Regions from separate parts of the Serratia sp. 2723 genome, predicted to be linked through region 1. Evidence: predicted binding sites of a transcription regulator. Region 1 holds the regulator's gene; each other region holds the start of a gene.

Region 1 (10,352 bases):
CAGAACTCCAGTTCACCGAACACCTTCACGCTCATCAGGTTGATGGCACCGATAATCAGCACCACACTCAACACCCAGATCCAATGCGGCACTTCCGGGAACCAGACGCCCATGTAGATGCCGAAGGCCGTCACGTCGGCAATGGCAACGATCAGGATCTCAAAGCAGTAGGTCCAGCCGGTAATGTAACCTGCCATCGGGCCGAGATAATCCTGGGCATAGCGCGAGAACGAGCTAGCCTGCGGATTATTCACCGACATTTCGCCCAGCGCGCGCATGATGATAAAAGCAATGATACCGCCGATCAGGTAAGCCAACAGGACGCTGGGGCCAGCCATTCTGATGGCCTCTGCGGAGCCGTAAAACAGGCCGGTACCAATGGCCGATCCCAGAGCCATGAAACGGATGTGGCGCGTGCTGAGACCACGCTTTAGCTTATTGGCTGGTGCTGCAGTGGGTGACTGTTGTTCCATGAAAATGACCCGTCTTTTTTAAACGTAAAAAAGCCACGGACAAGTCCGTGGCCTAAAATTCAGACCGTAGGTTTAAGGGTGAGCAATCATTTGGCTGCGTGCAAAAACCCGATCATAAATCGCGACCAGTACCAGCATCAGCAGCGAAGGTGGCAACCATGCCAGCCCCTGCGCCGCCAGCGGCAGGTGATTGGTCCACTCTGGCATAAAATGCTGGAAGTTGGACGCTTTCACTGCATCAAGGATACCAAACAACAGGCTGACTAACATCACCGGCGCAACAATACGTGATGCACTGTTCCACCAACGCAGGGTGAAGCTCAGCATCACCAGCACGATGCAAGGCGGATAGATCGCGGTCAGCACCGGGATCGAAATCTGGATCAGGTGGCTCAGGCCGAGGTTGGAAACCACCATCGAGAACAGGCCGAGAATGAATACCAGCGTTTTGTAAGAGAACGGCAAGTATTGCTCAAAGAACTCCGCACAGGCGCAGGTCAGGCCCACCGCGGTCACCATACAGGCGATGAAGATCAGCGCAGCCAGGAAGAAGCTGCCCAGGCCGCCGAAGGTATTTTGCACATAGGCGTGCAGCACTACCGCGCCATTGGTGGCATCCGGCGTCAACACGCCGCTGCCAGAGCCCAGCTTGAACAGGCTCAGGTAGACCAGCGTCAGACCAACACCGGCGATCAAACCAGCCAGGATGGTATAACGGGTCAGCAGACCTGCGTCTTTCACCCCACGAGAACGTGCGGCGTTAACGATCACGATACCGAACACCATGGCGCCCAGCGTATCCATCGTCAGATAGCCGTTAACAAAACCGGCAGAGAACGGCACGGTTTGGTAGGCATCCACCGCCGGGATGGGTGCCCCTGCTGGCCAGATCAGCGCGGCAATACCCAGTACGGCCAGTGCCACGATCTTCAACGGTGCCAGAATATGGCCCACGGTATCAAGCAGGCGGCCCGGATAGAGCGAGATGCCGATCACCAGCGCAAAATAGACCAGGCTATAGATGAATAGCGGCAAGGGACCGTCACCGGTCAACGGCGCAATGCCGACTTCAAAGGAAACGGTCGCGGTACGCGGGGTGGCAAACAGTGGGCCAACGGCCAGATAGCACACCGTCGCCAACAGCAGACCAGCGCTACGGCCAATGGGTGAGCTTAATGCATCAACGCCGCCGCCAACGCGAGCCAGGGCAATCACGGTCAGCACCGGTAGACCCACTGCGGTGATCAGGAACCCAATAGCCGCAATCCAGACGTGTTCGCCAGACTGCAAACCCACCATCGGCGGAAAGATGATGTTCCCTGCGCCGACGAATAAGGCAAAGGTCATAAAACCCAAAGCCAGGATATCTTTTGATGTTAAACGATGACTCATAATCTGTTGTGCTGCCTGTTGAAATAAAAAATTACCGATAAAAGGATGGTGGTCAAAGTGCCCCACTTCGGTTGCCGGCCTGCTCTCTCATCGTGAAATTCATAGGCAACAGACAGCGCACAATAGCAGCGTCTTACCTTGAGAAAGGCGAATACTCATGATGACGAGCAGATTTTTAGACGTTTTTTCCCCGCTGAATCCATGGTCGCAATCACCGAAGAATGCTGGGGAAAATGGAGGTTTAGTCCGGCAATAGGGGGCTAGTTAAACGTTTATAGTGCCAAAAGGCAATACGCAGGATAAAAAGCAGAGCGATCGTCCAGATAATATTGCTCATCCAGTCGAACATAGGGGTTATCAATAAATATGCACTACATGATTTGTATTATTTTTGAGCACATCACTCACGAAAATTGAAATAACTAGTTACATGATGCGTGAAAACGCCATTAATCAGCTATAAAACGCGTGGTATGCGCTCAAAAATCATCCCTACTCCAGCCCCAGCAGCGTACGGGTTTTACGCAGCGTTGCCGGTGGCAACGGCAGATAACCGTCGAGATTAACCAGATCCTGCCCCTGCACAGAGAGCACACGGTCGAGGAACGCCGCCGTCAAGGGTTCCAGCGGCTGATTCGGGGCTTTATTGATGTAGATATACAGATAGCGCGCCAATGGATAGCTTCCGTTGCGCACGTTGGTTTCGCTGGGTTCAACATAACGATCGCCAGTTTCTGCCAGGGGCAGCAACCGCACTCCGCTGGCACGAAAACCAATGCTGGCATAGCCGATACCGTTTAACGAACCGGCCACCGCCTGTACCACCGAGGCCGAACCCGGCAGTTCATTCACCCGCGCCATAAAGTCACCGCCACATAACGCACGCAGCTTGAAATATCCATAGGTGCCCGAAGCGGAGTTGCGGCCAAAGCGTTGCAAAGCGCGTTGCTGCCAGCCGCCCTGTAACCCCATTTCTCCCCAGCGGTTAATCGGCGTGTTTTCCCCGCAACGGCGGGTAGCAGAAAAGATTTGATCCAGCTGTTGCAGATTCAAGCCACGCAGCGGATTGTCCTGATGCACCAGCACCACCAGCGCATCGACCGCAACCGGCACCGCCAGCGGCGCATAGCCGTAGCGGTGCTCAAATGCCGAGACCTCCGCCGCCTTCATTGGCCGGCTCATTGGGCCAAGCTGCGCCGCTCCTGCCGCCAATGCGGTGGGTGCCGTCGAGGAACCGGCAGCCTGCAGTTGCAGGTTAACGTTGGGATAGTGTCGGCTGAAATCCTGCCCCCACAGCGCCATCAGGTTGGCCAGGGTATCGGAGCCTACGCTAGACAGGTTGCCGGAAAGCATGCCATCCGGAGCAGCCACGGCCCCGCGGCCAACCGACAACAACAGGCAAAGCAGCAAAGCTTGGGTAAATCGATTCATGGTAGGGCTACCTGCTAATTTTTCACCGCATTCTCTGCTAAAGCCGCGGGAACAATCAACCGGTTAGGCAAGGTAAAGATAAAACGGGTGCCAATGCCTGGCTCGCTGAGGATCTCCAGCCGTGAATCATGATGGCTGAGCGCATGCTTCACAATGGCCAACCCGAGCCCACTGCCGCCGGTCTGGCGCGAACGTGCCTTATCTACGCGATAGAAACGCTCGGTCAGGCGCGGGATATGTTCGGCACCAATGCCCGGCCCGTTATCGCTGACCTGGAACTGAGCCCCCTGCGGCGTCTGCTGCCAGCTCACTTCGATATTGGTGCCCGCCGGAGTATGGTTGACGGCGTTGTACACCAGATTGGAAACCGCGCTGCGCAGTTGATCCTCGTTACCGAACACCTGCAGATTTTCATTCACCCGGAAATTGATCTGGTGATTACCAGCGCTGAGCGACTGCGCCTCACGCTGCAATACCCGCAGCATTAACGGAATATCCACCTTCTCGTTCATATCCACGTTTGGTGCAGCCTCGATCCTGGAGAGTGTAAGCAACTGCTTCACCAGGCCATCCATGCGTTTGGTCTGCTCTTGCATGGTGCCCAAGGCTTTGCCACGCAGCGAACCATCCAGCTCTTCGTCACTCATCATCTCCAGGTAGCCTTGCAACACCGTTAGCGGCGTACGCAGCTCATGGCTGACGTTGGCGAAGAAGTTGCGTCTGGCCCCTTCCAGTTGGCGCATCTGGGTCACATCACGGGCCACCATCAGCAGTTGGCCTTCGGAATAGGGCATGATACGGAATTCAACAAAGTGCTCGTTATTCAGCTGTAGCGTCAGCGGTCTGGTGAATTCTTGCTGTTGCAGATAATGGCTGAATTCCGGGTAGCGCAGCAGGTTGAGAATGTGTTGGCCGTTATCTTCCGGCCAACGAAAGCCCAGCAGATGTTGTGCCAGGCCGTTACACCAGAAGATATTGCCCTCCACGGTGGTCATCACCACCGCATCCGGCAAGGATTCTGCCCCGCTGCGAAAGCGTTTGATCAACAGCGCCAGCTCACGGCGGCGACGGCGATTACGCTGCTGCATCTGATACAGGCCATAGAACAGCGGCTCCCAGCTCCAGCGGCCCGGCGGCGGCGTCATACTGCGGTCCACCCACAGCCAGTGGGAAAGTTTGAGTTGGTTATAGAAGTTCCAGGCCAGCGCGGCCAGCACCGAAACCAACAGCAGCCAGGGCAGATAACCGAAAACAAGCCCCAGCAATAAGGCGGGCAGGCAAAAAAGGGCCAGCTCCAGCGCCAGCCTCTTCCACGATAAACGTTCTAGCACGGTAACCTCTCCAGCGCGGTGCGATCAGTAGCGCGTCGAGAACCGATAACCGGTGCCGCGAACGGTTTGAACCATCTTGTCATGACCACTGGTCTCCAGCGCCTTACGCAGCCGGCGGATATGCACATCAACGGTGCGGTCTTCCACATAAACGTTAGTGCCCCAGACGTGATTAAGCAACTGTTCGCGGCTATAAACCCGTTCAGGATGAGTCATAAAGAAGTGCAGCAGTTTGAACTCGGTCGGCCCCATCTCCAGCGCCTGCTCATTAGCCATCACCCGGTGCGAGGAAGGATCCAGGCTTAGCCCCTGCATTTCAATCACTTCTTCTACTGCCATTGGTGAAATACGGCGCATCACCGCCTTGATACGTGCCACCAGTTCCTTGGGGGAGAAAGGCTTGGTGATGTAATCATCCGCACCAACCTCCAGACCACGTACCCGATCTTCTTCTTCACCACGCGCGGTCAGCATCATCACCGGGATATCCCGGGTCATCGCCTCGCGCTTCATATGCTTGATAAACTGGATACCGGACCCTCCCGGTAACATCCAGTCCAGTAACACCAAATCAGGGAACGGCTCAGACAGGCGCGTGACGGCACTGTCATAATCCTCGGCTTCCAACGGTTGGTAACCATTCTGCTCCAACACAAAGCACACCATCTCACGGATCGGCGCTTCGTCTTCCACCACCAGTATGCGTCTTGCCATCGTCAATCCTGCCAATGTGTTAGCGATCTCAGTTGATTGCGGTCGCCATTATGCGTCAGTTTTGTGACACTTTTATGAAAAAAAAGCCCGGTTGATCGCAGTAAGCATAGCGATTATTTCTGGCGTTAAAGAAATATCATCATGCTTGAGTTACGATAAGGCCCATTTATGCCCTTATCATCCTGTTAGCGATGGAAGACCTATGCGCCTGATCCACACCTCCGACTGGCATTTGGGCCAGTACTTTTTCACCAAAAGCCGCGCCGCCGAGCATCAGGCCTTCTTGGGCTGGCTGATCGAACAGGTGGAACAGCAGCGGGTGGATGCGCTGATCGTCGCAGGCGATCTGTTCGATACCGGCTCCCCGCCAAGCTACGCCCGCGAACTGTACAACCGCTTTGTGGTGGAGCTGCAACGTACCGGCTGCCAACTGGTGGTGCTGGGCGGCAACCACGACTCCGTGGCCACGCTGAATGAATCGCGTGAGCTACTCTCCTGCCTGAACACCACCGTGGTTGCCAACGCGCAAAGCGAGCTTGAGCAGCAAATCGTGGTGCTCAACCAGCTTGATGGCCAACCAGGGGCGGTGCTCTGCGCGATCCCGTTCCTGCGCCCACGGGATTTGCTCACCAGCCGCGCTGGTGAGTCTGGCAACCAAAAGCAGCAAGCTCTGCAAGAGGCCATCGCCGAACATTACCAAAACCTGTATCAGGCGGCCTGTACGCGCCGCGATGCGTTGGGTTTGCCACTGCCGATCGTCGCCACAGGCCATTTAACCACCGTGGGCGTCACCACTTCGGATTCGGTACGGGATATCTATATCGGCACGCTGGACGCCTTTCCAGCCCAGGCGTTCCCCCCTGCCGATTACATTGCGTTGGGGCATATCCATCGCGCGCAGAACGTCGCCAAGTCTGAGCATATCCGCTACAGCGGCTCCCCAATTCCTCTGAGTTTCGACGAGTTAGGCAAGACCAAAAGCGTGTTTATGGTCGATTTTGCCGACGGAGCGCTACAACAGATCACGCCGCTGGAGATCCCAACCTTCCAGCCCATGCAGCTGATAAAAGGTGATTTGCAGCAAATCGAGGCTCAATTACAGCAGTTTGCCGATTATCAGGGCGAACTCCCGGTTTGGTTGGATATCGAAGTAACCACTCAGGATTACCTCAGCGATATTCAGCGCCGCATCCAACAGTTGGCGGAAGATTTACCGGTTGAAGTGGTGCTGCTGCGGCGCAGTAAAGAGCAACGTAGCCAGACCATTGCCCAGCAGGATAAAGAAACCTTGAATGAATTAAGCGTCGGCGAAGTCTTCGAGCGCCGGTTGGCGTTGGAAGCCGAGATGGCCGAGCCGCGCCAACAGCAGATGCGGCAGATGTTCCAGCAGGTGGTAGAAACCTTGCACCAGTATGAGGAGCCATCAGCATGAAGATCCTGAGCCTAAGGCTGAAAAACCTCAACTCGCTACAGGGCGAGTGGAAAATCGACTTCACGGCGGAACCCTTCGCCAGCAACGGCCTGTTTGCCATCACCGGCCCCACAGGAGCAGGTAAAACCACCCTGCTGGATGCCATCTGCCTGGCACTTTATCACCAGACGCCGCGCCTGGAAGTCAGCGCCAGCCAGAACGAATTGATGACCCGCCACACCGCCGAATCGCTGGCAGAAGTGGAGTTTGAGGTCAAAGGCGTCGGCTATCGCGCCTTCTGGAGCCAACGCCGGGCGAAAAACGATCCGGACGGCAACCTGCAGGCTCCCAAGGTAGAGCTGGCACTGCGGGCAGACGGCAAAATCCTGGCGGATAAAATTTCCGATAAAAAAGAACTGATTGCCGCAATCACCGGGCTGGATTTTGGCCGCTTCACCAAATCGATGATGCTGTCGCAGGGCCAGTTCGCCGCCTTCCTGAACGCCAAGGCCAACGAGCGTGCCGAACTGCTGGAAGAACTGACCGGCACCGAAATTTATGGGCAGTTGTCGGCACAGGTCTTCGAACAGCACAAACAGGCGAAAAGCGATCTGGACGCTTTACATCACCGCGCCAGCGGGATTGAACTGCTCAATGATGAGCAGCGCCAGGTGCTGGAAAACCAACTCGGGGAACTCGGGGCTGAAGAGCAGCTTCTTAGCCAACAGGCGCAGCAGCAACAGCATCAGTTGAGCTGGCTACAACGCTGGCAAACCATCCAGCAACAGACTCAGGACTATCAGCACCAGCTGGCTGGCGTGCAGCAGGAGTTTCAACTGGCCGAACCGCAGTTGCAGCAGCTAGCTCGTAGTGAGCCCGCTGAGAAACTGCGCCCGTTGTTAAATGAACGCAATCGCTGCCAGCAAGATCAGTTGGCGTTGCAACGGCAGATCGAACAGTTGGCACAGCAGCAACAGCGGCAATTAGCCGAACTAATGCCGTTACAGCAGCAGTTGGAGCAGGCACAAAAGGCCAGACAAACCCAGACAGAACATCAACAACAGCAACAAACGCTGATGGATGACAAGGTGTTACCGCTCGATCACCAGATCGCCCAGTTGCAGAACCAGTTAGCAGAAGCACGCAAGCAGCATGCCGAGAGCCAACGGCAGAGCGAAGAACTGCGGCGTACGCTGGAACAGCTAACCGAAAGACGCAGCCAACTGGCTACCCTGGCGGGCCAGTATCAAACCAGGCAGCTTGAACTCACGGCGGCGCTGGATAGCCAACTCCAGCAACATGCCACGTTAGAGGCGCAATCCCCGCTGGAGAAACTGCGTCACCGCCAGGCCGAACTGAGTGGCTTGCGCCCGGTTCGCCAGCAGTTGTCGAAACTGGCCTTACTGTTCCAGCAGAACCAGCAGCGCCTTGAGCAACAACGGCTCGAATTCACTACCCGCCAAAAACAGCTGACCGAAGTGGAAACCCAGCTCGATGCGGTACGCCAGCAGTATAAACAGCAAAAAGCGCACCTGACAGACGTTGAGAAGACGCTCGAACTGGAAAAGCGCATCGTCAGTCTGGAAGCCGAACGGGCGCGGCTGCAAACCGATGCTCCCTGCCCGCTGTGCGGCTCCACGCACCATCCAGCGATCGAGCAATATCAAGCCGTCAAACCATCGGAAACGGAACGGCGCGTCGCTCAATTGCGCAGCCAAACCGAAGAGCTGCACACTCAAGGGACAGAACTGCGCGCACGCAGTGAAAGCCTGAAAGAGCAGCAGCAACGGCAGCAAACGCAGTTGAACCAGGAACTTGAGCAGCAGGAAAACCATCTGCAAAGCTGGCAGACCCTCAGCGCCCCCTTGGCCTTCGACTTTACGCTGCAAGACAGCGCCCGGTTAACCGTCTGGCTGGAGGCTTGCGAGAGTGAAGAGCAGGCCGCTCAGCAGCTTCTGTTGCAACACGAACGGCTCGCCAAGGCCGTACAGCTTGCGAAGGATGCCCTGAATGCCCTGCAAACCGAACAGCAGAGTTCGCAACAGGAAACGGCGCGGCTGAATGAGCGCTTTGAGCTGCTGCAGAAAAGTCAGCAGGAAACTCAACGCCAATTGGCACAATGGCAACAGCAGTGCCTGACGAATGAAACTCAGCTGCTGGCACAGCGTAACGAACGTATCGCGCTGTTTGGTGAGCGAACGGTGGCGGAAGCCCGCGAGCAGTTGCGCACGGCACAAAACGCCGCAGAGAACGCCTTGCAGCAGGCTACGGAGCAATTGCACAAAGCCCAGGAGCAGCACGATCGCCTGGCCGGCCAGTGGGTCGGTTTGCAGCAACAACAGCAGCAGCAAATCGAACGGGGGCAAAAAGCCGAACACCAATGGCAGCGGGCCTTGGCCAGCAGTACCTTCGACGATGAGGCCGCATTCAACGCCGCGCTGCTGGATGACGACGAACGCCTGCGCTTACAGCAGCACAAAGAGCAGTTGCAGGAGCGTCAGGTTCAGGCCACCACATTACTGGCACAGGCCGTACAAGCGCTGGAACAGCATCGTCTGGATCGCCCAGCGGACCTGGATGAAACCCAGGCCAATATCGAGCAACTCACCACCGCGCTCAGCGGGCTGGCGGAACGGCTGAAAACGCTACAGCTGCGCCAGGGCGAGGTGCGCAACCAACTGAGCAGTGATGCCGAGCGCCGCCGCAATCAACAGTCCCTGTTCGAACAGATCGCCCAAAGCCAGCAGCAGTACGACGACTGGAGCCTGCTCAACCAGCTTATCGGCTCCAAAGAGGGCGACAAGTTCCGCAAATTCGCCCAGGGCTTGACCCTCGATCATCTGGTTTACCTGGCCAACAACCAGCTTGGCCGTCTGCACGGGCGCTATCTGTTGCAGCGCAAAACCAGTGATGCACTGGAGCTGCAGGTGGTAGATACCTGGCAGGCCGATGCCCTGCGCGATACACGTACCCTTTCTGGCGGTGAAAGCTTTCTGGTGAGTCTGGCGCTAGCGCTGGCCTTGTCCGATCTGGTCAGCCACAAGACCAGCATCGATTCGCTGTTCCTGGACGAGGGCTTCGGCACGCTGGACGCCGAGACGCTGGACACCGCGCTAGACGCCTTGGACAGCCTTAACGCCACCGGCAAAACTATCGGCGTGATCAGCCACGTGGAGGCAATGAAGGAGCGCATCCCGGTGCAGATTAAGGTGAAAAAGGTCAATGGGCTGGGTGTCAGCCGATTGGATACTCAGTTTCGCATCGAATGACCGCGACAGGGGCTTACGTCAAGAGATAACTACGGCCAGAAGTGTGATCGTGGCTACAGTACAAGCTGAAAAGCATTGAGCCAGAGCCGACAACGGTTATCATGATAATGATTACAGGATTGTCACTGTGCATACAGGCAAAACCTGACTTTCGGGATCATTCCTGAACGTCGGGTTTTTTTGTTTTCAGCGGGCCGGGAATAGCCATGAAAATCGCTAAAATACTCAATAATAACGTAGTGATTACGCTGAATGACCATCAGGAAGAAACGGTGGTTATGGGGCGTGGCATTGGCTTTCAAAAGAAAGCCGGGGAAAGTGTGGATGAAAG
Region 2 (10,352 bases), on a different contig from region 1:
GGGGCAGATCCTGCGTCAGGCCAAACAGGCGGGCATGACGACTCGCTTCATGGGGCCGGAAGGTGTGGGTAACTCCTCGCTGTCCAACATCGCCGGTGCCGCGTCTGAAGGCATGCTGGTGACGCTGCCAAAACGTTACGATCAGGTGCCAGCCAACCAGCCGGTGGTTGATGCATTAAAAGCCAAGAAGCTGGATCCGACTGGGCCATTTGTCTGGACCACCTATGCAGCACTGCAATCGCTGGTCACCGGCATGGAGCGCAGTGGTAGCCAGGAACCGGCAGATATCGTCAAAGATCTGAAAACCGGCCAACCGGTGGCAACCGTGATGGGGCCACTGAGCTGGGATGATAAAGGCGACCTGAAAGGCTTCGAGTTCGGGGTGTTTGAATGGCATGCCGACGGCTCATCAACGCCGATTAAATAAGCCCGTTTAAGGTGGCCTCGGCGCTTTTTGGGCGCGGAGGCCACCTCGACAGCAAAATCTACAAACCGGGAATTCTCGGTGCCTGCAACGTCAGCAGGCCGTTGGGCCGCTCTTTGTCGGCCAGTACAACACCTTAGAAGGTCAGAGTATGTCAGAGCAGTTTCTCTATTTTCTGCAGCAGATGTTCAACGGCGTGACGCTGGGCAGCACCTATGCATTGATCGCCATCGGTTACACCATGGTCTACGGCATTATCGGCATGATCAACTTCGCCCACGGCGAGGTATATATGATCGGCAGCTATGTCTCCTTTATCGTGATCGCCGCCCTGATGATGATTGGCATCGACGTGGGTTGGCTGCTGATTGGCGCAGCGTTCCTGGTGTCGATCGTGATTGCCAGCGCCTATGGCTGGAGCATCGAGCGGGTGGCCTACAAACCGGTGCGCAACTCCAAGCGCCTGATTGCGCTGATTTCCGCCATCGGGATGTCGATATTCCTGCAAAACTACGTCAGCCTGACGCAGGGGTCACGTGATGTGGCGCTGCCAAGCCTGGTCACCGGCCAGTGGGTACTGGGTGAGAGCAACGGCTTTGCCGCGACCATCAGCACCATGCAGCTCATCATCTGGGTGGTCACCTTCCTGGCGATGCTGGCATTGACGATGTTTATCCGTTATTCGCGTATGGGCCGTGCCTGCCGGGCCTGTGCGGAAGATTTGAAGATGGCCAGCCTGCTGGGCATCAATACCGACCGGGTGATTTCGCTTACCTTCGTGATCGGCGCGGTGATGGCGGCGGTGGCGGGCGTGTTGCTCGGCCAGTTCTACGGCGTGATCAACCCTTACATCGGCTTTATGGCCGGGATGAAAGCCTTCACCGCTGCGGTACTGGGCGGGATTGGCAGCATTCCTGGGGCGATGATCGGCGGGCTGGTGCTGGGCGTGGCTGAAGCGCTCACCTCGGCCTATCTGAGCACCGAATACAAAGACGCGGTGTCCTTCGCCTTGCTGATTGTGGTGTTGCTGGTGATGCCAACCGGTATCCTTGGGCGTCCGGAGGTTGAGAAAGTATGAAACTCGGTCTGCTTAACGCCTGTATTGCCACGGTCGTGCTGTTTGTCATGGCCTCCTTCCTGATGGGGATGCAACTGAGCCTCGACGGCACCAAGCTGGTAGTGCACGGCGCTGCCGAAGTGCGCTGGATGTGGATTGGGATCGGTTGTGTGGTGGTATTTTTCTTCCAACTGCTGCGTCCGCTGATGCAGCACGGGATGAAGAAAATCTCCGGCCCGGCGTTCGTCTTACCCAGCTTTGACGGTTCCACCATGCGCCAGAAGGTGCTGGCAGCGGCGATCATCATTGCCGCCGTCGTCTGGCCGTTCCTGGTGTCGCGCGGCACGGTGGATATCGCTACCCTGACGCTGATCTACGTGATGCTGGGGCTGGGCCTGAACGTGGTGGTCGGTCTTTCCGGTCTGTTGGTGCTGGGTTACGGCGGTTTTTACGCCATCGGTGCCTATACCTATGCATTGCTGAACCATTATTACGGCCTGGGATTCTGGGAAAGCCTGCCGCTGGCGGGGATCGTCACTGCCATCTTCGGCTTCCTGCTCGGTTTCCCGGTGTTACGCCTGCGGGGAGACTATCTGGCGATCGTCACGCTCGGTTTTGGTGAAATCGTCCGCATCCTGTTGCTGAACAACACCGAAATTACCGGCGGGCCGAACGGCATCAGCCAGATCCCGAAACCCACCTTTTTTGGTCTGGAGTTTAACCGCAGCGCCCGCGACGGTGGCTGGGATACCTTCCATAACTTCTTTGGCCTGAAATACGATCCCAGTGACCGCATCGTGTTCCTCTATCTGGTGGCGTTGCTGCTGGTGATATTGACGCTGTTTGTGATTAACCGCCTGCTGCGTATGCCGCTGGGCCGTGCCTGGGAAGCGTTGCGCGAAGATGAGATCGCCTGCCGTTCACTGGGCTTGAGCCCGACCAAAATCAAACTGACCGCCTTCACCATCAGTGCCGCCTTTGCCGGTTTTGCCGGCACGCTGTTTGCCGCACGTCAGGGGTTTGTCAGCCCGGAATCCTTCACCTTTGTGGAGTCGGCCTTTGTGCTGGCGATCGTGGTATTGGGCGGCATGGGCTCACAGTTTGCGGTGATCCTGGCGGCGATCCTGCTGGTAGTGTCCCGTGAGATGATGCGCGATCTGAATGAATACAGCATGTTGCTGCTGGGGGCGCTGATGGTGTTGATGATGATTTGGCGGCCACAGGGGCTGCTACCGATGAAACGCCCGCAGTTGAAGCTGAAAGTGGCTGATATCAAAGCCGTGAAGGGGGAGCAGGCATGAGTACTCAACCTTTACTGGCGGTAGCCGGGCTTTCGATGCGTTTTGGTGGTTTGCTGGCGGTAAACAACGTCGCGCTGGAACTGCATCAAGGTGAGATTGTTTCGTTGATTGGTCCGAATGGCGCGGGCAAGACCACGGTGTTCAACTGCCTGACCGGATTCTATCGCCCGACCAGTGGCACCATCAAACTGCGCGATCGCCATCTGGAAGGGCTTTCCGGCCAGACCATTGCCCGCATGGGCGTGGTACGCACCTTCCAGCACGTGCGGCTGTTCCGTGAAATGACGGTGATTGAAAACCTGCTGGTGGCCCAACATCAGCATTTGAAAAGCGGCGTGTTTGCCGGTTTGCTGAAAACCCCGGCGTTCCGCCGTGCAGAGGCCGATGCGCTGGAGCGTGCGGCGGTGTGGCTGGAGCGTGTGGGCCTGTTGGAGATGGCTAACCGTTCGGCGGGTAATCTGGCCTATGGCCAGCAGCGTCGGCTGGAGATCGCCCGCTGCATGGTAACGCGCCCGGAACTATTGATGCTGGATGAACCGGCGGCGGGCCTGAACCCGAAAGAAACCGATGAGCTGGATCACCTGATCGTCGAGCTGCGTGACCAGCACCAGGTGTCGGTGCTGTTGATTGAGCACGATATGAAACTGGTGATGGGGATTTCCGATCGCATCTACGTGGTGAATCAGGGAACGCCGTTGGCGCAAGGCACACCGGCAGAAATCCGCAATAACCCGGACGTGATCCGGGCCTATCTGGGCGAATAAGCATATGTTGTCATTTAATCAGGTTTCCGCCCATTACGGCAAAATCCAGGCGCTGCACCAGGTCAGCCTGAACATTCAACAGGGGGAGATCGTCACCCTGATCGGCGCCAACGGTGCCGGTAAAACCACCCTGCTAGGCACGCTATGCGGCGACCCAAGGGCCAGCGAAGGGTCCATCACCTTGATGGATCAGGACATCACCCAGTGGCAGACAGCGCGCATCATGCGTGAGGCCGTGGCGATCGTACCGGAAGGGCGGCGGGTGTTCTCACGCATGACGGTGGAAGAGAACCTGGCGATGGGCGGTTTCTTTGCCGATCGCGAGCAGTATCACCAACGCATCGAGCGGGTATTTACCCTGTTTCCACGCCTGCTGGAGCGCCGTAGCCAGCGCTCTGGCACCATGTCAGGTGGCGAGCAGCAGATGCTGGCGATTGGTCGTGCGCTGATGAGCCAGCCGAAGTTGTTGCTGTTGGACGAGCCTTCACTTGGGCTGGCCCCCATCATCATCCAGCAGATTTTCGATATCATCCAGCAACTGCGCGAAGAGGGGATGACCATCTTCCTGGTGGAACAAAACGCCAACCAGGCACTAAAACTGGCGGATCGTGGTTATGTGCTGGAAAACGGCCGCGTGGTGTTGGAAGATACGGGGGCCGCATTATTAGCAAACGAAGCAGTACGCTCGGCCTATCTCGGTGGTTGAACCATCGGCAATATACGTATTTTAACGATTACGAGAACAAGCAATGAAGACAGAAGGACTACTCGCGCAGCGCATCGTAAAGGTCAAAAGCTCGGCAATCCGCGAATTGCTCAAGCACAGCAAAATGGAAAACGTCATTTCGCTGGCGGGTGGCATTCCCTCTGATGCGCTGTTTGACTTCGAAGGATTGAGCATTGCCACCCAGCAGGCCATTACCGAGCAGCCAAAAAGCGCGTTCCAATATGGGCTGACCGAAGGCAGCGAACTGCTGCGTGAAGGCATCTGTACCCTATGCGCACAGCGTGGCGTTAATGCCAGGCCGGAAGATATCGTGGTGACCGCAGGCTCCCAGCAGGCGTTGGATCTGGTGATGCGTGCGGTGATTAACCCCGGTGATGTGTTTGTAGTAGAGCGCCCGACCTATCTGGCAGCGCTGCAAACGCTGGAACTGGCGGAAGCCAACGTCATGTCCGTCTCTTCAGACAGCGACGGCATGGTGGTTGATGAACTGGCTGAACTGCTGAAAACCCAGAAGATCAAAGGGGTATACGTGGTGCCGAACTTCGGCAACCCGAGCGGCCTGACCCTGAGCGCCGCACGCCGTGAGCAGTTGGTGAAACTGGCGGTGGAGCATAACTTCCTGATTATCGAGGATGACCCGTACGGCGAGCTGCGCTTCACCGAAGAGCGTAATGCTACGCTGTATCAGGTTTCGCAGCAGGTACTGGGCCATACCGAAAACATTATCTATACCTCCACCTTCTCCAAAATCCTGGCTCCGGGCCTGCGCTTGGGTTGGGCCATCCTGCCGCCATTCCTGCTGCATAAAGTGGCGATCATCAAGCAGGCGGCGGATCTGCATGCCAGCGCGCTGTCGCAGAGCATCGTCGAATGTTACCTGGGGCTGGATCGTTTACCGGCGCAGATCGAAAAGATCCGCGCGGCCTACAAGCACAAAGGCGAGATCCTGGCCGGGCTGGTGGAAAAAGAGCTGGGTGATGTGATCAGCTTTGATATGCCGAAAGGCGGCATGTTCCTGTGGGCGCGTTTCCGTCAGCAATTCGATGCCACCGAGTGGCTGAAAACCACCCTGAAGCAGGGCGTGGTGTTTGTGCCGGGAGAATACTTCTTCTCTGAAAAACCGGATCGCTCTACCTTCCGTCTGTCGTTTGCCACGGCAACCGAACAACAGATGCAAGAGGCCGTCGCCCGCCTGCGTCGCTCGCTGTAATCTCTCTGCGGCGGTGGGGTGAATTCCCTGCCGCCGACATCAAACCGTCATCTGCACTTCCCCCTTCCGTCATCTTGTTGTCATCTAACGGTTATTTTTCTGTCATCCGCGCATGGCATGTTTAGCATCCGAACAAAAACTGTTTCTTTTCGCTCACGCGTTTTGATCACACCAGCTTTTTCAGGAGTTAGGCATGTTTGCTCACGCGATTAAAAAAACCACGTTGTGCGTTACCTTGGCCCTGGCGGTCAGCGGCCATGCAATTGCTGCCACCGAGATCCCATTCTGGCATTCGATGGAAGGGGAACTGGGCGCTGAAGTGGACTCTCTGGCGGACCGTTTCAACCAAACTCACAGCGATGTGAAGATCGTCCCGGTTTATAAAGGCAACTACGAACAAAGTCTGGCGGCGGGCATTGCCGCCTACCGTTCCGGCAAGGCTCCGGCGATCCTGCAGGTCTACGAAGTGGGCACCGCCACCATGATGGCGAGCAAGGCGATCAAGCCGGTGTATCAGGTGTTCCAGGAGTCGGGCGTCAAGTTCGATGAATCGGTGTTTGTGCCGACCGTGGCCGGTTACTACACCGATAACAAGAGCGGCCATTTGCTGTCCCAGCCTTTCAACAGCTCCACCCCGGTGCTGTATTACAACAAAGACGCCTTCAAGAAAGCGGGCTTGAACCCGGATCAGCCACCGAAAACCTGGCAGGAGCTGGCGGCTGATGCGGCCAAACTGCGCGCGGCTGGCATGAAGTGTGGTTACACCAGCGGTTGGCTGGGTTGGATCCAACTGGAGAACTTCAGCGCCTGGCATGGCGTGCCGTTCGCCAGTGAAAACAACGGCTTTGGCGGCACCAATGCCAAGCTGGAGTTCAACCAGCCGCTACAGGTGAAACATATTCAGTTCCTGCAAGACATGAACAAGAAGGGCGATTTCACCTACTTCGGCCGCAAAGACGAACCTACCGAGAAGTTCTACAACGGCGACTGCGCCATGGCGACCGCCTCTTCCGGCTCGCTGGCCAGCATCCGCAAATACGCCAAGTTTGACTTCGGCGTGGGCATGATGCCTTTTGATGCTGACGCAAAAAATGCACCGCAGAACGCCATTATCGGCGGGGCCAGCCTGTGGGTGATGAACGGCAAAGACGCGGCGACCTACAAAGGCGTGGCGGAATTCCTGCAATATCTGGCCCAGCCTGAGATTGCCGCCGAATGGCATCAGAAGACCGGCTACCTGCCGATCACCACTGCCGCCTTTGATATGACCAAGCAACAGGGCTTCTACGACCAGAATCCAGGGGCTGATGTGGCCACCCGCCAGATGCTGAACAAGCCACCGTTGGCATTCACCAAAGGGCTGCGCCTGGGCAATATGCCGCAAATCCGTACCGTGGTGGATGAAGAACTGGAAAGCGTGTGGACCGACAAGAAAACCCCGCAGCAGGCGCTGGATGCCGCGGTACAGCGCGGTGACGTGTTACTGCGCCGCTTCGAAGCCTCCACCAAGTAAGCGTCAGATTGGGCGATATTCTGCCAAACGACATCGATCCACTCCCTCTCCTTTCGGAGAGGGTTGGGGTGAGGGGCTGATACCGGTCCTCATCCATATTTAACGGTTAACCCTATGTCATCATCCCGTCCCGGCTTTGGCTGTAGCTGGCTGCCCTATATGTTGGTGCTGCCACAGCTGCTGATCACCGTCGTATTCTTCCTGTGGCCTGCCGGTCAGGCGCTGTGGTACTCGGTACAAAGCGTCGATCCGTTCGGCCTCTCCAGCCAGTTTGTCGGGTTGGACAACTTTACACAGCTGTTCCAGGACCCGTATTACCTGGACTCTTTCTATACCACGTTACTGTTCAGCTTCCTGGTGGCCGGTGTTGGCCTGCTGGTATCGCTGTTCTTTGCCGCGCTGGTGGACTACGTGCTGCGCGGCAGCCGCTTCTATCAGACGTTGATGATCCTGCCTTATGCGGTTGCCCCTGCGGTAGCGGCGGTGCTGTGGATCTTCCTGTTCAGCCCCGGTATGGGCCTGATCACCCATGTGCTCGCCGGTTTTGGTTACGACTGGAACCATGCGCAAAACAGCGGCCAGGCAATGTTCCTGGTGGTGTTGGCATCGGTGTGGCAGCAGATCAGCTATAACTTCCTGTTTTTCCTGGCCGCTTTGCAATCCATCCCACGTTCCCTGGTGGAAGCGGCTGCGATCGACGGGGCAGGCCCGGTACGGCGTTTCTTCAACCTGGTGCTGCCGCTGATCACGCCGGTGAGTTTCTTCCTGTTGGTGGTGAACCTGGTGTATGCCTTCTTCGATACCTTCCCGGTGATCGACGCCGCTACCGGCGGTGGGCCGGTGCAATCGACCACTACGCTGGTGTACAAAATCTATCGTGAAGGCTTTGCCGGTCTGGATCTGTCCAGCTCGGCGGCGCAGTCGGTGGTGCTGATGCTGTTGGTGATTGGCCTGACGGTGATCCAGTTCCGCTTTGTCGAACGTAAGGTGCGTTACCAATGATTGAGAACCGACGCGGGCTGGATATCTTCAGCCATACGATGCTGATTGTTGGCGTGCTGGTGGTGCTGTTCCCGCTGTATGTGGCCTTCGTGGCCGCTACGCTGGACGATCAGCAAGTGTTCCAGGTGCCGATGACGCTGGTCCCTGGCGGACACCTGTGGGACAACGTCCGCCATATCTGGCAGGGCGGTGTGGGCACCCTCAAGGTGCCGTTCTCGATGCTGCTGCTTAACAGCGTGATCATGGCGCTGGCGATCACCTGCGGCAAGATCGTGGTTTCGGTGCTGTCCGCCTATGCCATCGTCTATTTCCGTTTTCCGCTGCGCAGCCTGTTCTTCTGGCTGATCTTCATGACGCTGATGCTGCCGGTCGAGGTGCGTATCTTCCCGACGGTGGAAGTGATCTCCAACCTCAACCTGCTGGACAGCTACACCGGCCTCACGCTGCCGCTGATGGCCTCGGCCACGGCCACCTTCCTGCTGCGTCAGTTTTTTATGACCCTGCCGGATGAGCTGCTGGAGGCAGCCCGTATCGACGGTGCCGGGCCGATGCGCTTCTTTTGGGACATCGTACTGCCGCTGTCGAAAACCAATCTGGCGGCGCTGTTTGTCATCACCTTCATCTACGGCTGGAACCAGTACCTGTGGCCGATCCTGGTCACCAGTGACGCCTCGATGAGCACGGCGGTGGCGGGGATCCGCAGCATGATTTCCACCTCCGGCGCACCGACCCAGTGGAATCAGGTGATGGCGGCAATGATGTTGACTTTAATCCCGCCGTTGGCGGTGGTTCTTCTGATGCAGCGCTGGTTTGTGCGCGGTCTGGTTGATAGCGAGAAGTAACGAATATGGCAGGTTTAAAACTACAGGCGGTCACCAAGTCTTACGACGGCAAAACGCCGGTGATCAAGCAGATCGATCTCGACGTGGCTGACGGTGAATTTATTGTGATGGTTGGCCCCTCCGGCTGTGGCAAATCGACGTTGTTGCGGATGGTGGCAGGGCTGGAGCGCACCACCAGCGGGGATATCTATATCGATAGCCAGCGCGTGACCGATCTGGAACCGAAAGATCGCGGCATCGCCATGGTGTTCCAGAATTACGCGCTGTATCCGCATATGAGCGTGTACGACAATATGGCCTATGGCCTGAAAATCCGTGGCTTTGGCAAACAGCACATCCGCCAGCGAGTGGAGGAAGCCGCGCGTATTCTGGAATTGGAACCCCTGTTGCAGCGCAAACCGCGTGAGCTTTCCGGTGGCCAGCGCCAGCGGGTGGCGATGGGGCGTGCGATTGTGCGCGAACCGGCGGTGTTCCTGTTTGATGAGCCGCTCTCCAACCTGGACGCCAAATTACGCGTCCAGATGCGCCTGGAATTGCAGCAGTTGCATCGCCGCCTGAAAACCACCAGCCTGTATGTCACCCACGATCAGGTTGAAGCGATGACGCTGGCGCAGCGGGTGATCGTGATGAATAAAGGCGTGGCGGAGCAAATCGGTACGCCGAGTGAGGTTTATCAACGCCCGGCGACGCTGTTTGTCGCCAGCTTTATCGGCTCCCCGGCGATGAACCTGCTACCCGGCACGTTGAGTGCGGATGGCAAACAACTGCACCTGGCCGGTGGTATGGCGCTGGATCTGCCAGAGCCTCGGCCACAGTGGGGTGGACAGGAGTTGACGTTGGGTATCCGACCGGAGCATATTCAACTGAGTACGCGCGAGCAGGGCGGCATTCCGTTAGAGCTGCAAACGCTGGAGTTGCTCGGTGCCGATAACCTGGCACATGGGCAATGGGGGAGTGCAGGCGTGATCGTCCGCCTGAGCCATGAAACCCTGCCGCCTGCGGGCAGCATCCTGTATTTACAGCTGCCTGCGTCGGCGCTGCACTTTTTTGCTACCCATAGCGGAACACGGATGGATTGATGACTACAGCCTGGCCTTATCCCCATATTGTCGCCCATCGCGGCGGCGGTTCTCTGGCACCGGAAAATACCCTGGCCGCGATTGATGTCGGCGCGCGTCATGGCCATAAGATGATCGAGTTTGACGCCAAACTGGCGCAGGACGGGCAGATTTTCCTGCTGCATGATGACACGCTCGAACGCACTAGCAACGGCTGGGGCGTGGCGGGAGAACTGCCATGGGAAAAGCTGGTAGAACTGGATGCCGGCGACTGGTACAGCTCGGCCTTTAAAGGGGAGCGTTTGCCGCTGCTGTCGGACGTGGCGGAGCGCTGTAAGCAGCACGGCATGATGGCCAATATTGAAATCAAGCCAACCACCGGCAGTGACGAGGAAACCGGCCGGGTGGTGGCGTTTGCCGCCAGCATGTTGTGGCAAGGGCAAACCGATCCGCT
Region 3 (10,352 bases), on a different contig from region 1:
ATCTCGGCAACCAAGCAGTAACCAATAGCAAAGACCAACGAAAATATGACGTGCGTAACCATAACCGGGTTAATAATGTGCTCAGAAAAGGTATATACCGTACTGGTTGGATCTATCCCAAGATAATCTTTTAAAAACAGATAGGGCGGGTTAAATTCAGCCCGACCATCGCTGATGGTTCTTGGCGGTAGCGGAACCTCAGCCCCCCACTTGACAAAAGCAGAGAGGATCCCACCAATAATGCCAACAAACAAGGCAACGCCATACCGCCGCCGACTTGGATCCGTTTTTATAAATAACGCACTAATTTTCATAATGATAACCATCCAATGGAAATATATAATTCACTATTGTTTATACTCTAAATAATCAGAGCTGCATGAGAAAAATGCAATTCATTGATCATAATCATAAAATAAATGTAACATGGAAAGCTTAATAATCCTTAAATTACCTCAAGCACCCCGGTCATGCTAATTATCCGGGGTATAAATAGGGGCGCAGCCTGATTAACTAGCCGGTAGCGGCGGCCGATTACGCCACCAACGCCAGCTGCGTTTTACCGCTTTGGTCTGCGGGCCAAGGCGTTTATTCAGCCCATTCGCCAGCACGTCCAGCGTCAGGCAGAAAATAAAATAGACCAGCGCCACAAACAGGAACACCTCCATCGGGTAAACCATGCTGCGGTTATTTACCTGCGTGGCCAGAAAGGTCAATTCCCCCACGCCGACGATGTACGCCAGAGAAGTGTCTTTAATCAGCGAGATCCACTGGTTGATAAACGAAGGTACCATCATGCGTAGCGCCTGTGGCAAAACGATCATCCGCAGCACCTGCCAGCGGTTTAAACCGAGCGATAGCCCCGCCTGCCACTGCCCGGCACTGATAGCCACAATCCCCGCTTTCACCGCATGGGCCAGATAGGCCGAGGCGATCAGCGCCAGCGCGCACACCACGGTGGTAATTTCCGGGATATCGACGCCAAACACGATTGGCAGCAGGAAGTAAGTCCAGAAAATCAGCATGATCACCGGGATGGCGCGGAAGAACCCGAGCACCATCGCCAACAATCCGGCCAGCCCCCCACGCGACATCGCCAGCGCAACGCCCAGCAGCGTGCCCAGAATTGCCGAAGCCAGCCCGGCCATCAGGCTGATCGCCAACGTCAACGCAGCTCCGCCCAAAGGCCCGTCCGGGAAGGTGCCCCACAGCAGGTAGCCCAGGTTTTCCTCAATAACGGTAAAGTCCATCTTAGTGTCCCCCCAGCGGTTTGCGCTGCTGACGCCACATGCCCCAACCTTCCAACAGAGCAATAATGGCGATATACAACACCGTTGCCACACCAAACGCCTGGAAGGTCCTCAGGGTTTCGGTTTCCACCTGGCGCGAAGCGTAAGACAGCTCGGCCAGGCCGATCGCCATGGTCAGCGATGAGTTCTTAATCACGTTCATGTACTGCCCCAGCAGCGGCGGGAAAGCGATTTTCAGCGCCTGTGGCAACACCACATAGCGCATCGATTGCCAGCCGGTCAGCCCTAGCGCGTTAGCCGCGTGTTTTTGCCCGCTGGCGACGCCACGGATGCCGGAGCGTATCTCTTCGGCAATAAACGCGGTGGAATAGAGCGTCAGGCCGAAGAAGCCCGCCAGGAATTCAAAAGAGGGCCAGTCGAGGAAGCCTAACTGATGGGGGGTATTCAGCCATTGCATGACAAAGGAGGGCAAGATTTGCCCGGCGGCAAAATACCAGAAGAACAGTTGCACCAGCAGAGGAGTATTGCGAAATAGTGCGCTGTAGGCCACCGCCAGCCAGCTTAAGGGCCGCAGGTTGCTGTCCCGCATCGCCGCCAGACCAAAACCCAACAACGTTGCCGCCAGTCCAGCACAGGCCGACAGCCATAACGTCATCAAGAAGCCATTCCATAGCCAGCTCAGATACTGCGGCGCCAACAGCCAGTCTGAGAATTGTTGCAGATTCATACGAGGTACTTCCCCTCACCCCAACCCCCTCCGCAACTGTACCAAACCGGGGAGAGGGAGAAGGGAGATTAGGCTTTAGGTTGCTGATCCAACGGGCCGATCTTGAAATCGCCACGCGGTTGGGCGGTTTTGGTTTCCGGGCCGAACCAGCGATCGTAAATCTTCACCGCATCGCCGTCTTGTTCCAGCTTGATCAAGGTGTCGTTGATGGTTGCCGTTAGACGATCTTCGCCTTTTGGCACGCCTACGCCCTGATATTCTTTGGTGATGCTGAACGGAGAGATTTCAAAGTCGGCTTTTTGCGCGGCCGGCAGGTTTCCCAACAGACCAACCAGCTTGGCATCGTCCTGGGTGATCGCCTGTACGTTGCCGTTACGCAGGGCGACGAACGCCAATGGGGTATCGTCGTAAGAGATCACTTTGGCCGTTGGGTAATGCTCACGCAGGGTGATTTCCTGCACGGTGCCTTTATCTGCACCGATGCGCAGTTTTTTGATGTCTTCCGGGGTTTTCAGCACCCCCTTATGAGCAATGAATTTCTGGCCGGTAGCAAAATATGGCACGCTGAAATTCACCTCTTTGGCACGCTCGTCGGTGATGGTGAAGTTGGCCGCGATCAGATCAACCTTTTTGGACACCAGCAGAGGAATACGGTTAGCCGGGTTGGTGGCGCGCAGTTCAACCTTGACGCCCAGCGCCTTACCGATAGCTTCGGCGACGTCCACGTCATAACCCACCAGCTTTTTGCTTTGCGGATCGACATAACCAAACGGTGGGTTGCTATCGAATACCGCAATACGCACCACGCCCGCTTTTTGAATATCATCGAGTTTATCGGCATGTGCCACACCGGTGGCAAGGCTGGCTAACAGAGATAAGGCTAAGACGCGCTGTTTCATGAAAGGCTCCCAAGTGATTGATGTCCCGCTGGCTGATAAGCTAGCAAGCCTCGCTTAGGTCAGGAAATAATATTAAACGCTATAGTTATAACCTTTTTAACTTTACGGTTTTTAAATGGCATCAAGGCGCCGTTTTCAGCGCCTTTTGAGATAACCCACTGGTGGAATTACGCTTTTTTCTCGTCTTTACCGTCTGACAACAGTTCGTCCAGCGCATCGCCACCGATATGGCGGAAATCCTGGCCTTTGACGAAGTAGAAGATAAATTCGCAAATATTCTGGCAGCGGTCGCCGATACGCTCGATAGAGCGGGCACAGAACAGCGCCGTCAGCACGCTCGGAATGGTGCGCGTATCTTCCATCATGTAGGTCATCAGTTGACGCACGATGCCTTCATACTCCTGATCGACCTTCTTGTCTTCGCGGTAAATCCGGATCGCTTCATCCAGATCCATACGCGCAAAGGCATCCAGCACGTCGTGCAGCATCTGCACGGTGTGGCGGCCCAGAGACTCCAAACTGACCAGCAATGGCTGATGCTGGTGCGAGAATTTCTCCAGTGCGGTACGACAGATCTTGTCTGCCACGTCACCGATACGTTCCAGCTCGGAAATGGTCTTGATGATCGCCATCACCAGACGCAGGTCGCTGGCGGTTGGCTGGCGTTTGGCAATGATGCGCACGCAAGCCTCATCGATTGCCACTTCCATCATATTGACCTTGGCATCGCCCTCGATCACCCGCTTGGCCAGTTCACCGTCCTGGTTATGCATCGCGGTAATGGCATCGGTCAACTGTTGCTCTACCAGCCCGCCCATGGTCAGCACCTGGGTGCGGATGTGCTCGAGTTCAGCGTTGAACTGGCCGGAAATGTGTTTGTTTAAATTCAGGTTATCCATGATGCATCCTAATCAACCATAACGGCCAGTAATGTAGTCTTCGGTCTGCTTCTTCTGTGGCGCAGTAAACAGAGTGTCAGTATCGCTGAACTCAATCAACTCACCCAGATACATAAATGCGGTGGAGTCGGAACAACGCGCCGCCTGCTGCATGTTGTGGGTCACAATCACCACGGTATAGTCAGACTTCAGCTCGCTGATCAGCTCTTCAATCTTGCCGGTGGAAATCGGATCCAGCGCCGAACAAGGTTCATCCAGCAACAGCACTTCCGGGCGAATGGCAATGCCGCGCGCAATGCACAGGCGTTGCTGCTGGCCGCCGGACAGGCTGTAACCGCTCTGGTGCAGCTTGTCCTTGGTCTCGTTCCACAGTGCCGCCTTGGTCAGCGCCCATTGGACACGCTCGTCCATATCCGCACGGGACAACTTCTCGAACAGGCGCACGCCAAAGGCGATGTTGTCATAAATCGACATCGGGAACGGCGTTGGCTTTTGGAACACCATGCCCACCTTGGCACGCAGCAGCGCGATATCCTGGTTATCCGTCAGGATGTTTTGCCCATCCAGCAGGATATCGCCTTCGGCACGCTGCTCGGGGTAGAGCTGGTACATCTTGTTGAAGGTCCGCAGCAGCGTCGATTTGCCGCAACCAGACGGGCCAATAAACGCGGTCACCTTGTTCTTGGCGATATCCAGCGTGATGTTTTTCAGCGCATGGAATTTGCCGTAGTAAAAGTTCAGATCGCGTACCTGAATTTTGCTGCTGGAAGTGGAGTCAACCCTACTCATCAAGACTTCTCTCTTTTCACGGTGTCGCCTGAGCGGCACCTAAATTTTTATGAATGCTTTTTCTTGGCGAAAATCACACGCGCCAGGATATTCAGTAACAGTACGCACAGGGTGATCAACAGCACCCCTGCCCAGGCCAGTTGTTGCCACTCGGCAAACGGACTCATGGCAAACTTGAAAATGGTGACCGGCAGGTTGGCGATCGGCTGCATCAGGTCGGTACTCCAGAACTGATTCGACAGCGAGGTAAACAGCAACGGGGCGGTTTCCCCGGCAATACGCGCAATAGCCAGCAGTACGCCGGTGATGATGCCGGAGACCGACGCCTTCAGCGTAATGGCGGAAATCATGCGCCATTTCGGTGTCCCCAACGCATAGGCCGCTTCACGTAGCGTGTCGGGAACCAGCTTGAGCATGTTCTCGGTGGTGCGGATCACGATCGGGATCTGCAACAGGGCCAACGCAATAATCCCTGCCCAACCGGAGAAGTGTTCCATCTTCGCCACCACCACGGTGTAAACGAACAGGCCCACGACGATCGATGGCGCGGATAACAGAATATCGTTGATAAAGCGGATCACTTCCGCCAGCCAGGATTTACGGCCATATTCCGCCAGGTAGATCCCCGCCATGATGCCCAACGGAGTGCCGAAGATGGTTGCCCACAGGATCAACAAGCCGCTACCGGCAATGGCGTTAGCCAGCCCCCCACCCGCGGTATTCGGTGGCGGCGTCATTTCGGTAAACAACGCCAGCGACATGCCGTCGATGCCCTTGGTGATGGTCGAGAACAGGATCCACACCAGCCAGAACAGGCCAAAGACCATCGTCGCCATCGACAGGAACAGCGCCAAACGGTTTTTCTGCCGACGCCAGGCCTGCATTTTACGGCGGCTTTCCGCCAGTGCTACCGGGTTTTGCATATCCATCGTTGCCATGTTAGCGACCCTCACGCTTGGCCAGGCGCATCACCATCAACTTCGACAGCGCCAGGACGATAAAGGTGATCACAAACAGGATCAGCCCAAGCTGCATCAACGCAGAGGTATGTAGCCCGGATTCCGCTTCGGCGAATTCGTTGGCCAACGCCGAGGTGATGCTGTTGCCCGGCATATACAGCGAGAAACTGTCGAGCTGGTAGGTGTTACCGATAATAAAGGTCACCGCCATGGTTTCCCCCAGCGCGCGTCCCAGGCCAAGCATCACACCGCCGATCACGCCGTTTTTGGTGAACGGCAGCACAATGCGCCAGATCACTTCCCAAGTGGTACAGCCGATGCCATAGGCCGACTCTTTCATCATCACCGGGGTCTGTTCGAACACATCGCGCATTACCGCCGCAATGTAAGGAATAATCATAATGGCCAGGATCACCCCGGCAGCCAGAATACCGATACCAAATGCCGGGCCGGAGAACAGCTCGCCTACGATCGGGATACCGGACAACACTTCCCCCACCGGGGTCTGGAAATATTTGGCGAACAGCGGGGCAAACACGAACAGGCCCCACATGCCGTAAACGATGCTTGGGATCGCCGCTAACAGTTCTATCGCAATCCCCAACGGGCGCTTGAGCCAGTTAGGAGCCAACTCGGTCAGGAACAGGGCAATACCAAAACTGACCGGCACGGCGATAATCAGCGCAATCACCGAGGTGACGACCGTGCCGTAGATCGGCACCAGCGCACCAAACTGCTCGGCTGGCGCATCCCACTCTTTGGTCCACAGGAAGGCAAAACCGAACTTCTGCATGCTTGGCCAGGAGGCGATAATCAGCGAAACGATGATGCCACCCAGCAACAATAGGGTAATCAGCGCCGCCAGTCTGACCAGCGCGCTGAAAATGATGTCACCGTTTTTACCCGGTGCCTTAATGGTCGGCTTGTACTCAGCCATAGATTACTCTTCTGTTTAAAGCTTGGAGGGCCCGGCACGCCAGGCCCCGACAGTCAGGTTGAGGCGCGGTCTTCCGCACCCCCTGTGTTGTTAGAATAAGGCCTTACCGGAGCTGTCTTTGATGTTGGTCTTCCAGGCAGCACGGATTTGTTCCACCACTTCGGCAGGCAAAGCGGCGTAATCCAGTTCGCCGGCCTGCTTGGCACCGGTCTTGTAAGCCCAGTCAAAGAACTTCAGCACTTCTGCGCCCTGCTCAGGCTTCTTCTGCTCTTTGTGCACCAGGATGAAGGTGGTGGAGGTGATTGGCCAGACGTTGTCGCCTTTCTGGTTGGTCAGGTCCTGCGCGAAGGTTTTGCTCCAATCCACGCCTTTGGCTGCCGCGCTGAAGCTCTCTTCGGTTGGGCTAACGGCTTTGCCATCGGCAGACACTAATTTAGTGTAGGCCAGGTTGTTCTGCTTGGCGTAAGCGTATTCAACATAGCCGATAGAGCCAGGCAGACGCTGAACGAACGCGGCGATGCCGTCATTGCCCTTGCCACCCAGGCCGGTTGGCCAGTTTACGGTTGAGCCTGCACCAATTTTCTCTTTCCACTGCGCGTTTGCCTTGGCCAGATAGCTGGTGAAGACGAAAGAAGTTCCGGAACCATCAGCACGACGCACCACGGCGATAGCCTGATCCGGCAGCTTGACGCCCGGGTTCAGTTTAACGATTGCCGGGTCATTCCATTTTTTGATGTTGCCCAGGTAGATATCCCCCAGGGTTTGACCATCCAGAGTCAGCTCACCGGATTTGATACCCGGAATATTCACCGCCAGTACCACGCCACCGATCACGGTAGGGAACTGGAACAGGCCGTCCGCAGCCAGTTTCTCATCGGACAGCGGGGCATCAGAAGCACCAAAGTCAACGGTGTTGGCGATGATTTGCTTCACACCACCAGAGGAACCAATCCCCTGATAGTTAACCTTGTTACCGGTTTCTTTCTGATAAGAATCTGCCCACTTGGCATACACCGGAGCGGGGAATGTCGCACCTGCACCGGTCAGGCTAGCAGCAGCGAAGGCGGACACAGAGGCCAAAGAGAAAGTCGCTGCCACAATACTGGCGACGGTGGTACGCATCAGTTTCATAATCCCTCCTAATGGGATATTTCAAAAATCGACTTTGAGTCGTTTTCATCAGAGTAAGTATTGCTGCAGGAGGGAAAATAGGACAGTTTGGTGACAGTAAAATGTACGAAATATGACATTTTTATGACAGGCGTTCACACAACCACAAGAGGATCGTACCTATAAATAAAGAAGAATTCGCTTATCCCTATAGGATAATCACCGATTATCAGAAAACGCTGCAATCGTTTCTAAAATAAACCAGACAACCCCTAAAAAAACAACCATATTGCTATTTCTTTTGACTTAAATGACGCTAATGAAATTTAAGAATAACACCATTGAATCATTACCACCAAAAACCTAACGCTTACCAATAATCAGTATAGTCCCACAATAAAAAGCCTGACAGCAACCAAATAATAACGCCGAAAAAGTCAATAAACCAAAGCTCAACAAAAATAAAATAATTGCAGATGGGCGTAACGGTAGGTTAGATTGTAAAAATCATCGCACCAAACATTATTAATGTAATTTTTCGCTCACAACAATAATCATTTATTGAAAAAAGAGACAATTCCTATTCAGGAATAAAGGGATTTACAGTAGGGAGTGCTGAATGAGTGAATATCAGGTACCAAAAATAGCCTTTTATTCCCATGATACTATGGGGTTAGGGCACATCCGCAGAAATCTTTTACTGGCCAGTGAGTTGCTGATCACCATACCGGAAACAGAGGTGCTATTAATCAGCGGAGTCCATGAATCTGGGAGTTTTCACTTACCCAAAGGGGCAGATATCATCACCTTGCCCACCTATTTTAAAACCGCTGAAGGCGAGTATCACCCCCGTTCACTGGGCAGAGATATCCAGCGTCTGGTATCTCTGCGAGCCGACATTATCCAGGCGGCAATGAAAACATTCAAACCTGATGTTTTTATTGTCGATAACGTTCCCAGAGGCGCGATGTCTGAATTAGACAGCGTATTACCGACACTGGTAAAGAATGGGACTCACCTGGTACTAGGCTTACGTGATATTGTTGACGATCCTGCGACCGTACAACGGCAATGGGATAAATTAAATAATATTGAGACTATTCGTAATTACTTTTCCTCTATTTGGATATATGGCGACAAATCATTTTATAATTTAGCCCAGGCTTATCACTTTGAGGGTGATATCTGCCAGAAAATTTCTTTTCTTGGTTACCTGGATGCCACCCGACGCCCACGCCAGCTGGCCAAACCACAGGCTATCGTGCCCGGCATCCGGCAACCCTACGCGCTTTGCCTGGTGGGCGGAGGCCAGGATGGCTTTGAGCTGGCCACCACTTTTGCCAAAGCCGCCTTTCCCTCCGGCATGATGGGAGTGTTGATTACCGGCTCGATGATGCCCGCCGAGCAAAGGGGAGAGCTACAAGAAATCGCCGCCAAGCGTCATGACCTGCTGGTAGTCAGATTTGTTGCCGAACCTTTGGAGTTATTGCGTCAGGCGGAATGCCTGGTGACCATGGGGGGCTATAACACCGTCACGGAAATTTTATCCTTCCACAAGCGTGCCTTGATCGTCCCACGCGTCACCCCTCGCCAGGAGCAATGGTTACGCGCAAGTCGGCTGGCAGAGATGCAACTGGTGTCTTGCATACATCCTGACTGCTTGAATCTGCCATTCCTCAACCACTGGCTGGCGGAACAAGGCACGCCGCAAAACCCACGTCATGTTTTGAATTTTAATGGGCTGGGGATATTTACCCACAAAGTTAAAGCGCTGTTCCAATCCAGCAACACCGTAGCAAAAACCAGACAGGAGACGCTCAATGATATCTGACCCACAGACACCGCCGCTTAATGTGGGTTACGTAGTCAAACGTTACCCCCGTTTTTCCGAAACCTTCGTGGTTAACGAGATCCTGGCGCATGAACGTGCCGGAGCAAAAATAGCTATTTTTGCTCTTGGCCCAGTGGACGAACCCCACTTCCAGCACGATATTGCCGAAGTGCGGGCACCCGTTACACGGCTCAACGACAAGCAGCGCAATTGCGAAAGCTTTTGGGCACTATTGCAACAGGCTCATCAGCAACTGCCCGATTTTGCCAACAACCTGTTCCTGGCGCAGCATCACAACGTTCACGAGTTTGCCCAGGCCATCATGCTAGCCATGGCGGTACGTGCACAGGGTATCCAGTGCCTGCATGCCCATTTCGCCACGCGCGCCACCACGGTCGCACGGTTGGCGGCCAGGCTAAGCGGGGTCAGCTATACCTTTACCGCCCATGCCAAAGATATTTATTACCCGTATGAGGAAACCACGGATATGGCCCGCAAGCTGCGCGATAGCACTCAGGCTATTACCGTTTCCGATTACAACCTGGCCTACCTTAGACAGCATTATGGCCGAGATGCCGATAAGGCAATCAGAGTTTATAACGGCATCGAACTGGCTAAATTTCCTTATCTGGCACCCGCAAACCAAACCCGCCATATTTTGGCGGTTGGCCGCCTGGTCGCCAAGAAAGGTTTCGGCATCCTGATTGAAGCACTGAGCCTGCTACATTCATGCGACGTTGAGTTTCGCGCAACGATCGTGGGTTATGGCCCGTTACAAGAGGCGTTGGCGGCACAGATTCAAACAGCAGGAATAGCACACCGAGTCACCCTGGCAGGCCCGTTACCCCAGCCCAGTATCATTTACGCCATGCAAAATGCCGCGATGGTAGTAGCCCCCTGTATCGTGAGTGAAGAAGGTGACCGGGATGGTTTACCCACCATCTTGCTGGA

Evidence for each region. Region 1 encodes PhoB, which activates phosphate uptake and scavenging genes when phosphate is short. Its sites were predicted from a motif close to CTGTCATAAAACTGNCNNAT; they were not measured.
Region 2: the regulator PhoB is predicted to act here: its motif matches at 5,517-5,536, upstream of ugpB (sn-glycerol-3-phosphate ABC transporter substrate-binding protein UgpB).
Region 3: the regulator PhoB is predicted to act here: its motif matches at 7,702-7,721, upstream of pstS (phosphate ABC transporter substrate-binding protein PstS).

The regions. Positions count from the first base shown of each region.
Region 1 covers NZ_JBNDIN010000003.1:326,152-336,503, forward strand. The annotation lists gene proY (proline-specific permease ProY) at 1-473, opposite strand, end outside; gene brnQ (branched-chain amino acid transport system II carrier protein) at 546-1,865, opposite strand; gene ABIE29_RS06500 (PstS family phosphate ABC transporter substrate-binding protein) at 2,358-3,296, opposite strand; gene phoR (phosphate regulon sensor histidine kinase PhoR) at 3,311-4,627, opposite strand; gene phoB (phosphate response regulator transcription factor PhoB) at 4,652-5,341, opposite strand; gene sbcD (exonuclease subunit SbcD) at 5,544-6,773, shown strand; gene sbcC (exonuclease subunit SbcC) at 6,770-10,021, shown strand; gene licT (BglG family transcription antiterminator LicT) at 10,228-10,352, shown strand, end outside.
Region 2 covers NZ_JBNDIN010000008.1:154,771-165,122, forward strand. The annotation lists gene ABIE29_RS14370 (branched-chain amino acid ABC transporter substrate-binding protein) at 1-427, shown strand, start outside; gene livH (high-affinity branched-chain amino acid ABC transporter permease LivH) at 576-1,502, shown strand; gene ABIE29_RS14380 (high-affinity branched-chain amino acid ABC transporter permease LivM) at 1,499-2,782, shown strand; gene livG (high-affinity branched-chain amino acid ABC transporter ATP-binding protein LivG) at 2,779-3,546, shown strand; gene livF (high-affinity branched-chain amino acid ABC transporter ATP-binding protein LivF) at 3,551-4,252, shown strand; gene ABIE29_RS14395 (PLP-dependent aminotransferase family protein) at 4,296-5,483, shown strand; gene ugpB (sn-glycerol-3-phosphate ABC transporter substrate-binding protein UgpB) at 5,677-6,996, shown strand; gene ugpA (sn-glycerol-3-phosphate ABC transporter permease UgpA) at 7,111-7,998, shown strand; gene ugpE (sn-glycerol-3-phosphate ABC transporter permease UgpE) at 7,995-8,840, shown strand; gene ABIE29_RS14415 (sn-glycerol-3-phosphate import ATP-binding protein UgpC) at 8,846-9,919, shown strand; gene ugpQ (glycerophosphodiester phosphodiesterase) at 9,919-10,352, shown strand, end outside.
Region 3 covers NZ_JBNDIN010000013.1:41,867-52,218, reverse strand. The annotation lists gene ABIE29_RS18230 (YagU family protein) at 1-314, opposite strand, end outside; gene ABIE29_RS18225 (amino acid ABC transporter permease) at 510-1,250, opposite strand; gene ABIE29_RS18220 (amino acid ABC transporter permease) at 1,252-1,977, opposite strand; gene ABIE29_RS18215 (ABC transporter substrate-binding protein) at 2,046-2,876, opposite strand; gene phoU (phosphate signaling complex protein PhoU) at 3,044-3,775, opposite strand; gene pstB (phosphate ABC transporter ATP-binding protein PstB) at 3,788-4,564, opposite strand; gene pstA (phosphate ABC transporter permease PstA) at 4,612-5,502, opposite strand; gene pstC (phosphate ABC transporter permease PstC) at 5,504-6,460, opposite strand; gene pstS (phosphate ABC transporter substrate-binding protein PstS) at 6,551-7,591, opposite strand; gene ABIE29_RS18185 (glycosyltransferase family protein) at 8,190-9,401, shown strand; gene ABIE29_RS18180 (glycosyltransferase family 4 protein) at 9,391-10,352, shown strand, end outside.